DNA from 4 places in the Anaerostipes sp. AF04-45 genome. Region 2 is predicted to be linked to each of the others. Evidence: predicted binding sites of a transcription regulator. Region 2 holds the regulator's gene; each other region holds the start of a gene.
The links. Region 2 encodes Rex, which represses fermentation and respiration genes when NADH is low (regulators of the CRP and FNR family bind a similar motif). Its sites were predicted from a motif close to ATTGTTAANTANTTAACAAT; they were not measured.
Positions count from the first base shown of each region.

Region 1: a site for Rex is predicted at 2,834-2,853, ahead of DWV34_RS13190 (enoyl-CoA hydratase-related protein). Genes of this name have one in related genera too.
Region 3: a site for Rex is predicted at 2,586-2,605, ahead of DWV34_RS02000 (glycerol dehydrogenase). Genes of this name have one in related genera too.
Region 4: a site for Rex is predicted at 1,398-1,417, ahead of DWV34_RS10315 (shikimate dehydrogenase). Genes of this name have one in related genera too.

Region 1 is NZ_QTXQ01000008.1:170,561-174,658, reverse strand. Features, by position in the region: gene DWV34_RS13200 (GntP family permease) at 1-319, opposite strand, end outside; gene DWV34_RS13195 (acyl CoA:acetate/3-ketoacid CoA transferase) at 346-1,905, opposite strand; gene DWV34_RS13190 (enoyl-CoA hydratase-related protein) at 1,927-2,703, opposite strand; gene DWV34_RS13185 (acyl-CoA dehydrogenase family protein) at 3,012-4,098, shown strand, end outside.
Region 2 is NZ_QTXQ01000004.1:103,797-107,894, forward strand. Features, by position in the region: gene abc-f (ribosomal protection-like ABC-F family protein) at 1-1,905, opposite strand, end outside; gene DWV34_RS07310 (redox-sensing transcriptional repressor Rex) at 2,058-2,717, shown strand; gene acpS (holo-ACP synthase) at 2,734-3,096, shown strand; gene DWV34_RS07320 (bifunctional ADP-dependent NAD(P)H-hydrate dehydratase/NAD(P)H-hydrate epimerase) at 3,093-4,098, shown strand, end outside.
Region 3 is NZ_QTXQ01000001.1:393,027-397,124, forward strand. Features, by position in the region: gene yaaA (peroxide stress protein YaaA) at 1-726, opposite strand, end outside; gene DWV34_RS01995 (TIGR01906 family membrane protein) at 772-1,401, shown strand; gene DWV34_RS02000 (glycerol dehydrogenase) at 1,398-2,480, opposite strand; gene DWV34_RS02005 (phosphatidylinositol-specific phospholipase C/glycerophosphodiester phosphodiesterase family protein) at 2,709-3,755, shown strand; gene fucO (lactaldehyde reductase) at 3,821-4,098, opposite strand, start outside.
Region 4 is NZ_QTXQ01000006.1:53,570-57,667, forward strand. Features, by position in the region: gene DWV34_RS10310 (MFS transporter) at 1-447, opposite strand, end outside; gene DWV34_RS10315 (shikimate dehydrogenase) at 479-1,354, opposite strand; gene DWV34_RS10320 (LysR family transcriptional regulator) at 1,559-2,449, shown strand; gene DWV34_RS10325 (oxidoreductase) at 2,576-4,098, shown strand, end outside.

The DNA of each region.
Region 1 (4,098 bases), on a different contig from region 2:
TGATGATCATGATGATCGGTGCCACGAATTTTCCGCGGCAGAGCCCTGCGATCGCTCTGGCTATGGATTCTGCGGCTCCGGTATATTGATAAACGGAGCCGAACAGTGCGCCGACAAAGAATACGAGAAAATACTTTGTCACGTAGTCGGATGCTGCAGGCATAAATGCATTTTTCAGCGAGTCCAGGATTGGAAGCCTGGAGCAGATAACCACGAAGATCGTGACAAGCGGAGCCAGGATCAGGGCACTCATCTGTTTAAAAGCTAAGACTCCGAACAGGACAATCGCCAGGACTAAGACTAAGATTTGTAAATTCACAAAAACCCTCCTTTATTTGTGGATTGCTAATCGTGTTTCAGACCCATCAGCTCATCTCTGAAAATTCTTTCATCCATAAGCTTTGGCGTACCGTCCATTTTAGGAGTGAATCCCATATGGTCGATGATCTGTGTTTGGATATCGATGCCAGGGGCAACTTCTGTCAGATAGACACCGTCTTTTCTCAGTTCAAAGACAGCGCGCTCTGTGATATAGAGAACCGGCTGGCCGACTTTATTTGCGTACTCGCCGCTGAACGTAATCTGTTCTACCGTGTCCAGGAACTTATTAGATTTTCCTTCCTGATCAATGATAAGCTTTCCATCTTTTACAGACGTTTTTAAACCGCCGGCAGTAAAGGTTCCGCAGAAGTAGCAGCGTTTTGCATTCTGAGTAATGTTTACAAATCCGCCGCAGCCTGCAATCCTCGGACCGAACTTGCTGACGTTGATGTTTCCGTCTTTGTCTGCCTGTGCAAGGCCTAAGAATGCATAGTCAACTCCGCCTCCGTCATAGAAATCAAACTGGTACGGCTGGTCTAAAATACATTCGGGATTGACGGAACCTCCAAATTTGGCTCCTCCCTGAGGCACGCCGCCGACAGGCCCTGCCTCTACGGTCAGAGTCATATAATCTCCGATGCCTTCCTCATTGGCAACCATAGAGATATATTCAGGAATACCGATTCCTAAGTTGACCACGGTATTTTCCGTCAGTTCCATGGCAGCTCTCCGGCCGATGATCTTTTTTGCGGAAAGAGGAGGATATTCAAGGCTGCTTAAAGGAATACGGAAGTCTCCGGTCATTGCACCGTCATAGTCACATCCTACACACTGTTCGTGGTCTTGCATATTTTCCACTTCCACGACTGCATCCACATAGATTCCGGGGATCTTGACTAATTTTGGATCTAAGGTACCGTCTGCGACGACCTTTTCCACCTGCACCACAACTTTTCCGCCGCTGTTCTTCACTGCCTGAGCCATGGTTGTGACTTCTGTTGTACAGCATTCATGGGAAAGTGTCACGTTGCCGTGCTCGTCAGCATATGTACCCCGGATGAATCCGATGTTCAGCGGAAAAGATTTATATAGTAATTTATCTTCTCCTAAGATTTCTACCACATCTACGATGTCCTCGGTCGTAATGTCATTTAATTTGCCGCCTTCAATGCGCGGGTCGGCAAATGTATTTAATCCCACATGAGTGATCACGCCGGGTTTGTGACCGGCGATGGCACGGTAGAGCTGTGCCAGAGTGCCCTGCGGCAGATTGTATCCTTCAATTTTGTTATCAAGGACCAGCTGTCCAAGCGTCGGGACCATGTTCCAGTGTCCGCCGATGACACGTTTGGTCATTCCTTCGTGGGCAAAATGATCCGCACCGCTTCCGTCACGGTTTCCCTGGGCAGCAGCGTAAAATAAAGTCAGGTTTTTCGGAGAACCGGTTTCCAAAAATCTTTTTTCCAGAGCTTTTGTAAGGGCTTCCGGCATTCCGCTGGCAACAAATCCGCTGGTAGTGACGGTTGTATTATCTTCTACCAGGGCAGCGGCCTGATCTGCTGTAATAATCTTAACTTTTCCCATAGTTTTTCTCCTTCATTTATTTTAGAAATCTTTTAAATCTGCTTTGCGTTTTTCAAGAAATGCAGTCATACCTTCTTTTTTATCTTCCGTAGAAAATGCGAGTCCGAATAAATCTGCTTCTAATGTAAGTCCGCTGCTTAAATCGGTGTCCATGCCTGTGTTGATCGCTTCTTTTGCAAGAGAGATTGCATAGCTTCCTTTGGACATGATCTTAGCTGCCATCTTTTTGCAGTAATCAATCAGTTCTGCCTGAGGAACTACCTTGTTTGCAAGTCCGATCCTGTAAGCTTCTTCGGCGTCGATCTGGTCACAGGTAAAGATAAGTTCTTTTGCACGTCCTTTTCCGACTAAGCGGGAGAGACGCTGTGTTCCTCCGAATCCCGGGAGGATTCCGAGTCCTGTTTCCGGCTGTGCGAATCTTGCATTTTCTGCGGCTACACGGATATCACAGGCCATGGAGATCTCACATCCGCCTCCGAGAGCATATCCGTTGACAGCGGCGATCGTTACCTGAGGCATTGTCTCTAATTTAAGGAATGCTTCCTTTGCCAGCAGACCCATCTGTCTTCCTTCCGCAGGAGTGGCATTGACCATTTCAGAAATATCGGCTCCGGCTACAAATGATTTTTCTCCTGATCCTGTAAGGATAACGACTCTGATGTCCTTGCGGCGGGAGATCTCGGAAAAGCACTGGTCTAATTCTGCTAATGTCTCACTGTTTAAGGCATTTAAAGATTTTGGTCTGTTGATTGTAACTACTGCGATCTCGTTTTCTACTTCCATTAATAAATTGTTCATTCTAAATCCTCCTTGAAATGACATATACATTACACTTAATCAGCTCTTGTTAGAAAATTAACATATTGGCGTGCAAATATTTAGGATACAAAATATTATTTATGCTTCTAATATGGACTATATTTGCGTGTTTGTCAATGGTTTATCAATATATTTTATTTAAATTGTATAATTCTATAAAAGATTATAAAAGTTTATTGACAATATGCACAAGGGGTGATATATTTAGCTTACAAAATATTAGTATGCAAATATAAGGAAACAAAATGGTAAATTTATGTTAAGTTTGGTGAAAGGAGTGATTATTTATGAATTTTGAATTAACGGAACAGCAGGCAGCCATTCAGGAGACAGCAAGAAACTTTGCTCAGACAGAGTTACAGCCGGGAGTGCTCGAGAGAGATGCCAACAGTGAATTTCCGGTAGATCTCTATAAGAAGATGGGAGAACTGGGACTGATCGGACTTCCTTATCCGAAAGAAGTCGGAGGCCAGGGAGCCGATTACCTGTCTTATGTATTGGCAGTGGAGGAGATCTCTAAAGTAGATGCTTCTGTGGGTATTTCTTATTCTGTATCCACTTCTTTATATGGAGGAAGCATCATGAACTCTGACGCTCCGGTCGAGAAAAAGAATGAATTTCTGGCGCCGGTATTGTCCGGACAGCACTTCGGATCTTTCGGACTCACGGAACCAAATGCGGGATCTGATGCGGGCGGATGTGTAACCGTTGCTGAAAAAGACGGGGATGAGTACATATTAAACGGTATGAAGTGTTTCAATACGAATGGACCTTTAGCCGATTATACGGCAGTATATGCCCTGACGGAACCTGAGAAAAAAGCCAAGGGACTGTCCTGTTTCGTGGTGAAGAAAGGAACTCCCGGATTTTCAGTGGGCAAAGTGGAAGACAAGATGGGAATCCGTTCCGCACAGGTTTCAGAGATGATCCTGGAAAATGTACGGGTGCCGGCAGAAAATATGATCGTTCCTTCCGGAGACGGATTTAAACTGGCTATGAAGACTCTGGACGGAGGCCGTATCGGTGTTGCCGCACAGGGACTTGGAATTGCAGAAGGTGCATTTGAGATTGCAAAAGAATACTTAAAGACGAGAGAGCAGTTCGGCAAACCATTATACAGGAACCAGTATCTTGCATTTAAGATGGCGGAACTTGAAATGGAAATTGATGCCGCAAAACTCATGCTTTATAAGGCTGCTGCCGACAAACAGGAAGGAAGACGATATTCTATTCCGGCCGCAAAGGCAAAATACCTCTGTACAGAGGCGGCAATGCATGTGACAACAGAGGCGGTGCAGATGCTGGGCGGAAACGGTTATATGAAGGGATACCATGTAGAGCGCATGATGAGAGACGCCAAGATTACTCAGATCT
Region 2 (4,098 bases):
AGTTTCTTCTGACAGGGTCTCCCATTCTTCATAAAGGGTTTCCAGATGTTCCTCATTCCGGACTTTGGCAGCGGAGAGTTCCAGCAGTTTCTTTGTGTTGACTGCGTTCTCCGGCAGACACATTTCTTCGTCAAGCTTTGTGCTTTCCGCTTCCAGTTCCTCGATTTCCTGTTCTATTTTTTTCAGGCGGTTTTCTCTTTTCCGACGCTTTGCGTCTTCTTCCTTTTGCTTCTGCCAGCTCAGCTTCGTATCGGATACAGACTCAGTTTCAGCGTTCTGTACCTCTTTCGTGCCTTCCTTCTCCTTTTCGATAAGATAGTGCTGGTAGTCGCCCGGATAAGAGTGCAGACCGTCTTTCGGAGAGAGTTCCAAAATTCTTGTGGCTGTCTTGTTGATAAAATAGCGGTCGTGAGACACGTAAAGAACCGTGCCTGTGTACTGGGACAGGGCGGATTCCAGGATTTCTTTGGAGTGAATGTCCAGGTGGTTGGTAGGCTCATCAAGAATCAGAAAATTGGCATGGGAAAGCATAAGTTTCGCAAGAGATACCCGTCCCTTTTCACCGCCGCTTAAGGAAGAAACAAGTTTAAAGACATCTTCTCCTTTAAAAAGGAAAGCAGCCAGTGTATTTCTGATTTTTGTGTTGGTCAGTTCCGGAAAGGAATCAGATATCTCCTCGAAGATTGTCTTATCCGGATGCAGGTTGTCCTGTGCCTGATCGTAATATCCGATGGAAACTTGGGAACCGAGCTTAATCAGTCCTTTGTTTTTGGCAATTTGTTTGCAGATGATTTTTAACATCGTAGTCTTGCCGGTTCCGTTGGCGCCGATCAATGCCACGCGCTCACCGCGAAATATTTCAAAATTTATATCGGAAAACAGCATATGCGGCCCGAAACTTTTTTCCAGATGTTCCACCGTTAAGACATCGTTTCCGCTGATCACCGACGGTTCGATGGCAAAGCGCATTTTTCCGTCGACTTCCACAGGCTTTTCGATCACATCAATTTTGTTCAGCATCTTTTCACGGCTCTCGGCCCGGCGGATGGATTTTTCCTGGTTAAATTGTTTTAGTTTTTCAATGACCGCCTTCTGGTGACGGATCTCCTGCTGCTGGTTTTCGTACTCCTTCAAGCGGATTGCCTTTACCTGATCCCTTTTTTTAATAAAAGAAGTGTAGTTGCCGTCAAAGAGCATCGCGTGACCCGACTCAATCTCCATGACTTTGTTGACGATCTTGTCCAGGAAATACCGGTCATGGGAGACCAGGATGACAGCGCCCTCATAGTGGCTTAAATAGGTTTCCAGCCACTGGATCGAATCTACATCCAAATGGTTGGTAGGCTCATCCAGGAGAAGGATCTCTGGCTTCATCAGCAGGAGTTTTCCGAGAGCGACCCTTGTCTTTTGTCCTCCGGACAGAGTCTCGATTTTTTTTTGAAAATCTTCCTCTTGAAACCCGAGTCCTTTTAAGATTCCTGTGATCTCACTTTTATAAGCAAAACCGTTTTTCTGTTCAAATAAATGAGTGGCCCTGGTGTATTCCTCCATCTTTTCTTCGAGCTCTGTGCCGCTTAAATGCTTCATCATATGCTCCAGAGAGCGGAGTTTTTTGTCCAGTTCGATCACATCCTGTTTTATGGTCAAAAGCTCTTCATAAATGGTGCGGGAAGAAGTATGGTCCTGATGCTGTGCGAGATAGCCGATATCGGCGTCCTTCTTTTTGTGGATCTCCCCGTCATCGGGTGTCATCTGATCCATGATGATCTTGAGCAGGGTGGACTTTCCGGCACCGTTTAAGCCGATGACGGCAAGCCGGTCCTTTTCATTGATATGAAAGGAAATTCCTTTCAGGACTTCCTGGTCGACAAATGTTTTATGTATATTCTGACAAGATAAAACCATAGTGCACTCCTTCAAAATTTCTAAGCTGTAAAAATTCTTTATAAGCATAACATAATTTCTGAAAAAACGCACTGAAAAGTTTGACAGATATTAGACAATCTTATATAATTTATTTAATTTGAGTAGTTAATAAAATAAGTGGGAGGGTAATAATGTCATCAATGGATAAGAATATATCACCGGCAGTTATAAAGAGATTACCTAGATATTACCGTTATTTGGGGGCTTTGAAAGCAAAAAATATTACGAGGATCTCATCCAAAGAGCTGAGCGAGAGGATGAAAGTAACTGCATCCCAGATCCGGCAGGACCTGAATAATTTTGGAGGTTTCGGGCAGCAAGGATACGGCTACAATGTAGAAAATCTTTACGTGGAGATCGGAAAGATTCTGGGACTTGACAAAAGCAATCAGATGATCATCGTTGGTGCCGGCAATCTGGGGCAGGCATTGGCTAATTATCAGGATTTTAACAATAACAGCATTGGTTTTCAGGTGATTGCGCTGTTCGATGTGAATCCGAAGCTGATCGGCATCACGGTGCACGGAGTGGAAGTGCACGATATTGACGATATGGAAGAGTTTATAAAGAATCATGAGATCAAGATTGCAGCCCTCACGCTTCCGCAGGACCAGGCGCCGAAGATTGCCAAAGATCTTGTGTCGTGGGGCATCAAAGGATTTTGGAACTTTGCCCCTGTGGATCTCACGCTGCCGGACAGTGTGACCGTGGAGAATGTCCATTTGGCAGAAAGCCTCATGACGCTGACTTACAATATTCACAGCAGGGAAGACAGCGAAGGCGCGGAGTAAAGACGGGAGGAACGCCATGATTGTCGGTATAGGAACTGACCTGATAGAAATCGGGCGGGTACAGAAGATGGTGGAGAGAAAGAACCGCCTGAGCCGGATTTTTTCAGAAGAGGAACTGGCATGCGCAGGTTTAAACAGTACGACTCTTGCTGGTAATTTTGCAGTTAAAGAAGCCGTTTCCAAGGTATTTGGAACCGGCTTCTTCGGATTGGAGCCCTATGAGATCGGAGTGTTTCGGAATTCAAAAGGAGCACCTTATGTGAAACTCACAGGCAGAGCCGAAAAAATGGCATCAGATAGGAAGATTACGAAATTTCATGTGTCGGTTACGAACACAGGGGGGCTGGCACAGGCTTTTGTCATAGGAGAGTGTCTATGAAATATGTTTTAAAAAATCAGGAAATGCAGGATGTTGATAAGGAGACCATACAGAAGATAGGGATTCCTGGCCTGGTGCTGATGGAGAGGGCCAGCGAAAAAATTGCCCGAAGGCTCATGGAAACAGTCAGAAAAAATAACAGGATTCTTTCTGTGGCAGGATGCGGAAATAACGGGGGAGATGCGCTGGCTGCGGCCAGAATCCTTCTGGAAGAAGGGTATTCAGTGGATTTTACAGTCGTAGGGGATCTGTCTCAGGCATCCGCAGACTTAAAGACGCAGTACGATATCCTTGCACGGCTTGGATATGAGCAAAAAGAAGAGATAGATTATAAGGATTATGACTGGATTTTGGAAGGACTGTTTGGCGTAGGCCTTTCCAGAGAGGTATCGGGGACATACCGTACTGCTGTGGAAAGGATTAATGGAAGCGGAGCTAAAGTCATGTCAGTCGATATTTCCTCCGGAATCAGCGGGGATACGGGAAAAGTCCTTGGATGCGCCGTAAAATCAGACGCTACGGTGACCTTCGGCGGTCCCAAGGCAGGACATCTGCTCTATCCGGGAAAAGAATATGCGGGCCGGCTGTATGTAGAAAAGATCGGTTTCTTTGATTCTGTTTTGAAGAAACATGCAGGGGGCTTCACATACGATAGGAAAGATTTAGAAAGACTTCCGGGCCGTTTTGCGGATTCTCACAAGGGCACCTACGGAAAAGTCCTGATCATAGCAGGAAATGAGACGATGTCTGGGGCTGCTTATTTTTCGGCAAAGAGTGCCCTGCGCATGGGCAGCGGACTGGTAAAGGTGATTTCCTGCGAAGCCAATCGTCCGATTCTGCAGTCCATGCTTCCGGAAGTGCTGTTCGGGACATATGAGGATGTAAAAGATGCCCTCGAATGGTGTGACTGTATCTTATTCGGACCCGGAATGGGAGTCTCAGAGCGGACCAAAGAATTATTAGAAGAAGTTTTACAGCGCGGAACAAAGCCTCTTTTGCTGG
Region 3 (4,098 bases), on a different contig from region 2:
AAATACATACTTGGATTCCGAAGACAGGGAAGGTTCAAACTCATATCCGTCCCAGTCAAACTCTTTGATATCCTCCGGCCGGTCTATCCTGTTCTTTACAATATGGCGGATCATCTGACCTCTGGCCATCTTGGCCCATGCCACGATGGTCCGGAGCTTTCCGTTTCTCATGGTGAGAAACTCCACATCCACAAAACGGTCCGGCCCATCCAGATATTTTCTCACGGTTTTGGCATACTCTTCAGAAGCCAGATTCAGGATCAGATCCTGTTCCTTATAAAGTTCCTTATAAATCGCATCTCCCCAAAATTGATACAGACCCTGTCCTGCTGTTTTTACTTTGCAGCCCATCTCCAGACGGTACGGATGAATCGCATCCAAAGGTTTCAGCACCCCATACAGTCCACTTAAGATTCTCACATGCCTCTGGGCATATTTCATATCCCATCCGGTAAAATCTCCTGCGCCCACGTTCTGGAATACAAGGCCGTCATAAGTCATGAGAGCAGCACTGCCGTCCCCGTTCTCAAAATTTTGTATATCTAAAAAAGCCTGAAGGGCGATCTTTTCATTTACCTTCATCAAAGATTCGATCTCCCACGGCTTCAGTTTTTTCAATTCTTCATAAATCTGTCCTGTCTTTTCTGAAAACACAGGATGTGTCAGCCTTCGCTGTTTTTCTTTCCTGACTTTCATGTTTTTTGCAGGTGAAATAATCGCTATCATGGTACTTCCTTGTGTTATAATGGGTTTCATGAAAGGCGGTGCATCATGAAACAATTTCTGCTTACGGTTTCTTTATCTATATTCCTGATATCATTTTCGGTCATATTTACACTGAATTTCCGGCCTCTTTACTACGCCGATATAAAACTTCTTCATATCAGCCGGGAATCCGGACTCTCTGAACAACAGATCAGAGAAAACTATGACCGGCTCATTGACTATAATTCAGTATTTTATAAAAAAGACCTGAAGTTTCCCTCTCTTCCCATGTCTGAGGAAGGAAGGATTCACTTTCAGGATGTGAAGCGTATTTTCTCCGGTCTCCAATACGCCTGTATCATCTCATTTATCATAATCCCTGCAGGCCTTTTATGGAAGCGGGAAAAAAAGGATTTCCGTTTCTTAAAAAGGGCATCCGTCTCTGCCGCCGTGCTTCCGCTCCTTCTGGGAGTTCTCGTCTGGGCGGCCGGATGGGACAAGTCCTTCGTGACATTTCACGAGCTGGCCTTCTCCAATGATTACTGGATCTTCGATGAGGCTTTCGACCCTGTCATCACCATCCTGCCGGATGCCTTTTTTCTTCACTGCGCCCTTTTGATGGCCGCAGTCCTTATTCTGTTATGTGCCGTCTGCTTCCTCACAGGAAGACATCTGTGCCGCAGACAGGAATCTTAATAGTATCTTCCCAGTGCGTCCGCCGCAATGATCGCCGCATATACGTCCTCCGGTGTCACTTCAAACGGCATGTTGCCGAGAGTGTCGTCCGGAGAGCATGCGAGGCGTGCTACTTCCATGATCTGTTCTTCTTTTACTTCCTTGATTCCCAAATCTGCAAGGGTAGTCGGGAGTTCTGCTTCCTGACAGAATCCGAGGACTTCCTGAATCTCATCCTGATCCGCTCCTTCCAGAACCAGCTGTACCAGCGTTCCGAAGGCTACTTTTTCTCCGTGGTATAATTCATGGGTTTCCGGAATTGCTGTCAAGCCGTTATGGATGGCATGTGCCCCTGCCAGACCGCCGCTCTCAAATCCGATTCCTGAAAGATAAGTATTTGCCTCTATGATATGTTCTACTGCCTTCGTGCAGATATTTTCACGGACAGCAAGTTTCGCGTCAATCCCCTCATCAATCAAAGTTTCATAGCAAAGTTCAGCCAGTGCCATGGCCGCGCGTGTGATCTTTCCTCCCACACAGTTGGATGCGTCAGACTGCTGACAGGCTCTCGCTTCAAAGTAAGTTGCCAGAGCATCTCCCATACCGGCTACTAAAAGGCGTTCCGGAGCTTTGCTGACAATATCGGTGTCCACCAGCACCATGTTCGGGCTTGCCGGCAGAAACAGGTACTTTTCAAATACACCGTCATCCGTATAGATCACAGACAGTGCACTGCACGGCGCATCGGTAGATGCAATGGTCGGCACAATGATGACTGGCTTTTTCATGTAATAAGCCACTGCCTTTGCGGTATCATGGATCTTTCCTCCGCCGATTCCCACGATGACTTCGCTTCCTGCCTTTTCACACATGTCCATGACACGATTGATCTCTGTCATACAGCACTCGCCGTTAAAAGCCTCATATGTAATCTTGGCATCTTTTTGTCCTTTTGCGATGAAAGGCTCCACTCTTTTTCTTCCTGACGGACTTGTCAGAACAAAAAGGTTGGTTCCGTAGTTTTCCGCATATGTACAAAGGTTTTCCATCTCACCTTTTCCCTGGATATAACGGCTTGGACTTGCAATGATACTTGCCATAGTAATTTCCTCCTTGAATCCTTTGATTCTTATGAATCATTTGAAAAGTTAACCAGCGTCAATACATTTACTATACCATGAAGTTCCTTTCAAAATCCACCGTTGAATGTTAAAACTTTATCACACAGACTGCTGATATGCTTTTGATTTTTTGGTCTTCCTATGTTATAATGATTTTTAACATAATTGTTACAATTATATTACGTCTTTTTTACAAAGGAAGGTTTCATGCTGAACAATAAAAAGATAAAAACAAAATCCATCAAAAATGCCGTTAAAAAAGCAAAACATCAGCCTAAATATATCCGAGCAGTATTTGAACGGGTCACCCTGCGCCTTGCTTTTCTTGCCCTTCTTGGAAGCATACTCTTTTCTGGGTTCCGTTTTTATCAGGGCCGGCAGCAAAATGTGAATGCCGCAAATGAAGTCAAACAGCAGTCTGATCATAAAAAAGCTTCCGCACAGACAAAGAAGGAGTCAAAGCAGTGGTATGACTACCGTGCGGTTGCACATGCTCTTGGAGAGATCGATGGTAAGGAGTATACGAACTCCAAAGATGCGTTTTTAAATTCCTATCAAAACGGTTTCAGGGTTTTTGAAGCTGACCTGATGCAGACTACGGATCATGTCATGGTCGCAAGGCATTATTGGGGAAAAGACCTGAGTGATCCGAAGAGCAAGGGCGGCAAACCTGTTTCCTATGCAAAGTTTAAAAATATTAAGCTGTACGGCAAATACACTTCTGTCTCATTGAAAGAACTCTTTGAACTGATGGACAAATATCCCGATACATATATTATAACAGACACCAAAGACAGTGATTCCGCAGCCGCAAAAAATGATTTCTCTGTCATTGTAAAGACAGCAAAAGAAATGAAGAAAGAATACCTTCTGGACCGGTTAATCGTACAGATTTACAATCAGCCAATGTATCACGCCATAAAACAGGTTCATCCGTTCCGTCACTTCCTTTATACCACTTATCAGCAGACGGATGTGGCGTTCAGCAAAATGATCAGGTTCTGCACTGCCAACGGCATTGAAGCTGTCACTGTCCCTGTGAGCAGTGTCAATGATTACCGGATGAAGCTTCTAAGTGACGCAGGCCTGTATTCTTTCACACATACTGTCAACAGTGTATATGAAGCCAAAGAATATATGAAACTCGGTGTCTACGGGGTTTATACAGATTTTCTGACAAATGCCGAGGTAGAAAAATGTTCTTTTTCTCTGAAGACAAAAGATTTCTTTGATAAACTTCAAAACGGCAAATAATCCTGCAAAAAGGACTGGCGCACTTTTTCCGTGTGCCAGTCCTTTCATTTCGTTTGCGTAAATTCTTACAGCAAAGATTTATAGATTGCAATAATATCTTCTAAACTTGCATCCTTTGGATTTCCAGGTGCACACGCATCTGCGGCCGCTGACTCTGAAAGGAACTGAATGTCCTCTTCTTTGACGATTTCTTTCAGATCCTGTGGAATTCCCACATCGATGGAGAGCTGTCTCACCGCGTCCACGGCAGCCTTCCTATATTCTTCCTGACTCATATCTTCTGTGCCTTCCACACCCATGGCCTTGGCGATGTACTTATATTTATCCCCTGTGGCATCAGCGT
Region 4 (4,098 bases), on a different contig from region 2:
CATTAACAGCTGTGAACAGGAGATTGAAAACTTGGTAAGCATCGTTGCCATACTGGATCTCGGTGCGAGAATCTCAACACATGCCGGAATAACGCCTGTGTCAAGGAAAGAGTTTGCGATACCTCCCAGAATTGCCGCGATATATGCAACGGTCATATTCGGTGACATGGCAAGTCCTAAGAAAAAGATCGCATAGGAGCCTGCGCCGATAATGGATGCAACTTTTCTTCCCAGCTTATCAGAAAGAGGTCCTGCAAACGGAAGGGCAATCAGCCTTCCCAATCCTAATGCGGCAGCTACCATTGTAACAAGACCGATGTCTGATGCTCCCCACTGTTTTACCAGGGTTTCTTTTACTGCCACCTGTCCTAAGACAGATGCTCCGATACCATGGATAAAATAATTTAAATATAAGATAAACGCACTGGGATAATATTTTTTGTTCATAATTGATTCCTCTCAAATTTCCTCTCTAAGTTTAGTCGTATTTAATATCCAATACTTCTTTCATGTGATCGATCGGCATATGTTTTCCGGTCCACAGGTGGAATGCAGCGTCTCCCTGGAACAGCATCATACCAAGACCGTTCATTGTCTTGCATCCGGCTTCTTTTGCCATCTTTAAAAGTGCAGTCTCTCTCGGTGCATAAATTGTATCAGTGACAATCAAGTCCGGACGTAAGAATGACGCGTCAGGAATTACTGATTGTCCCTCTAAAGGTTTCATTCCCACACCTGTTGCCTGTGCGAACAGATAGCTGTCTGCGATCTCTTCTTTTAATTTATCTTTATCATCAAGGTCGTAAAGATTTACGATGCAGTCTGTGTTTGCACGGATCTTCTCAACAGTTTTCTCCGCGTTCTCCCAGAACTTATCTTTAATATTAAAGATTGACATTTCTTTGACACCGTCTAATGCCGCCTGGATTTCGATTGCCGTTGCTGCTCCGCCTGCCCCTGTGATTGTCATTTTTTTACCGATCACATCGATGTCATTGTCTTTCAATGACTGCATGTAGCCGATTCCGTCGGTGATATGTCCTGTCAAAACTCCGTCTTCATTGACGATCGTGTTGACTGCTCCGGCCATTTCTGCTGCCGGTGAAAGCTTATCTAAGTATTTGCCTACGACTGTCTTGTTCGGCATAGAAACGTTGGAACCTTTCAGTTTCAAGGCGCGCAGTCCTTTTACCGCATCCTCTAATGTGTCATTGTCAACTTCAAACGCCAAATATGCATAGTCAAGTCCTAATGTGGCAAATGCTTCATTGTGCATTGCCGGTGAGCTGGAATGTCTGATCGGATATGCCATCAGCCCGATCAATTCTGTATGTCCTGTAATTCTCTCTGCCATGTGTCATTCTCCTTTTTTACTTACCCTGTTGTTTCTTCACCCAAAAGTTAATTTTTTAACAACCTTACAAAAACTATTATACACGGATCTTATTGATACTTCTAATACATCTTTTAATACTTTTTAATAGTATTTTGCTATCATTCATGTTATGCTTCCTTATATAAATAGCACTGCACTTTCCACAGAAATGAGGTAATCTCTATGAATCTAAACCAGCTTTCATATTTTCAAAAAATCGCAACCCTGCAGCATTATCACCAGGCAGCCAGAGAATTGAATGTATCCCAGCCCAGTCTGAGCCGCTCCATCGCCAATTTAGAAGAGGAACTGGGGCTTCCTCTCTTTCGGAAAAACGGAAGAAACATCGAGCTGACCAAGTACGGCAAGATCTTTTTAGAACATGTTAATAAAATACTCGAAGAAGTAAAGATTGCCGAGGACAAAATGAAGGCTCTGGCCAACGCCAAAGGAGGCCACATCGACCTGGCCTACGTGTTTCCCCTCGCCAAATCGTATATTCCCCACCTCGTACGCAGTTTCCTGGATTCGGAAGATTCCAGCAATATCACCTTTTCTATGACGCAGGAAATCACCAACAAAATGCTCCGTGATCTGAAATCCGAAAAATATGACGTCATCTTCGGCTCGTACGTATCCAATGAGCCTGAGATCGAATTCGTCCCGGTCATTAATCAGGAGATGGTTGTCATCACGCCGCTGGAGCACCCCTTGAAGCATAAAAAAGAAGTTCTGCTGGAAGATCTTCTGTCCTATCCTGTTATAGGATATGACCGCACCTCCGGTCTGGGGCAGTATACAAATTCCATCTACCGGCAGAACCGGATGGAACCTGAGATTGCATTTGAAACCTCCGACGAAAATGCCATTGCTGCTCTCGTAGCCGAAAACTTCGGTGTCGGCTTTGTGGCCCATGTGGAATCGCTGAGGGAATATGACGTGGAAATTCTTCACTTAAGCAACGTCAAACCTTATCACACCGTCTACATGGCGTACCTGAAAAATAACATTATGATTCCTGCGGTAGAGAAATTTATCGGCTTCGTAAAAAAAACAATAGACAAAAGCTATTAATTCTTTAAAAAATATCAATTTGTTAAATAATTATCTTTGCTTTATAATGAACTTATCATTACAGATCACCCAAATGCAATGATAACAACCCTAATTAGAAATCGATAATCTTTTGGAGGGTACACAATGAAGTGCAATTATAAAAATATTTTCAGTCCGCTGACAATCAAAAACATGACGATGAAAAACCGCATCATGATGACACCGATGGGAACTAACTATGGAGAACAGACCGGAGAGATGAGTTTTCTCCATATCAATTATTACGAACAGAGGGCAAAAGGCGGTGTCGGCCTTATTATGGTGGAAAATGCCAGCGTAGATTCCCCTCTCGGCTCAAACGGTACAACTCAGATCAGAATCGACCATGACAATTACATGCCCCGCTTCTTTAAGCTCTGTGAGACCGTTCATTCTCACGGTGCATGTATCGGATTACAGCTAAACCATGCAGGTGCGTCCGCTCAGTCTAAGCGTACGAATATGCAGCCGGTGTCTGCTTCAGATATTCCGTCTAAGGCAGGCGGAGAAATTCCTCGTCCGCTCACAAAAGATGAGATTTACGCGATTGTTAAAAAATATGGAGAGGCCGCTGCACGCGCACAGGCTTCAGGATTTGACTGCATTGAGATTCATGCGGGACATTCCTACCTGATCAGTCAGTTCTTATCTCCTACGACAAACGTCAGAACCGATGAATTCGGAGGTTCTCCGGAAAACAGAGCCAGATTCGCAAGACTGGTCTTAGAGGAAGTCAGAAAACAGGTTGGACCGATGTTCCCGATTTTCGTACGCTTAAGTGCCGACGAGTTTATGGAACATGGAAATACCCTGGATGATACTTTGGACTACCTCCAGTATTTCCAGGAAGAAGCCGATGTTTTCGATGTTTCTGCGGGATTAAACGGTTCCATCCAGTATCAGATCGATGCCAATTACTTAGAGGACGGCTGGAGATCTTATATGGCAAAGGCCGTCAAAGAAAAATACGGAAAACCGTGTGTGACGATGGGTAATATTCGTGATCCTCGTGTTGCTGACGATATTCTTGCCCGCGGAGACGCTGACATCATCGGTATGGGACGCGGTCTCATCGCAGATCCGTGCTGGGTGAAAAAGGTTGCCACAGGGCACGAAGATGAATTAAGAAAATGCATCTCCTGCAACATCGGATGCGCAGGAAACCGTATCGGTGTCAACCGTCCGATCCGCTGTACGATCAATCCTACAGTAAACGACGGTGCCGATTATAAAAAGCATAAAATCAACAAACCATGCAACGTTGTCGTGATCGGAGGCGGTACTGCCGGTCTGGAAGCCGCATGTACGGCTGCGGAAGTAGGATGTACAACATTCTTATTGGAAAAAGAAGATCATTTGGGAGGACTTTCTGTAGAAATCTCTAAGATTCCTGACAAGAAACGTCTGGCTGATTTCCCTCACTACCTTCAGGTAAGAGCTTCTAAATTAAACAACCTGTTTATTTTCAAGGGACAGGAAGCCACACTGCCGATGATCAAGGCTCTGCACCCGAATATCATCGTCAACGCCACAGGATCCAATCCTCTGCTTCCGCCGATTAAAGGTCTTCACGACCATATCGACAAAGAAGGCTCCAAGGTTGCCTCTATTTCCGGCATGATCAATCA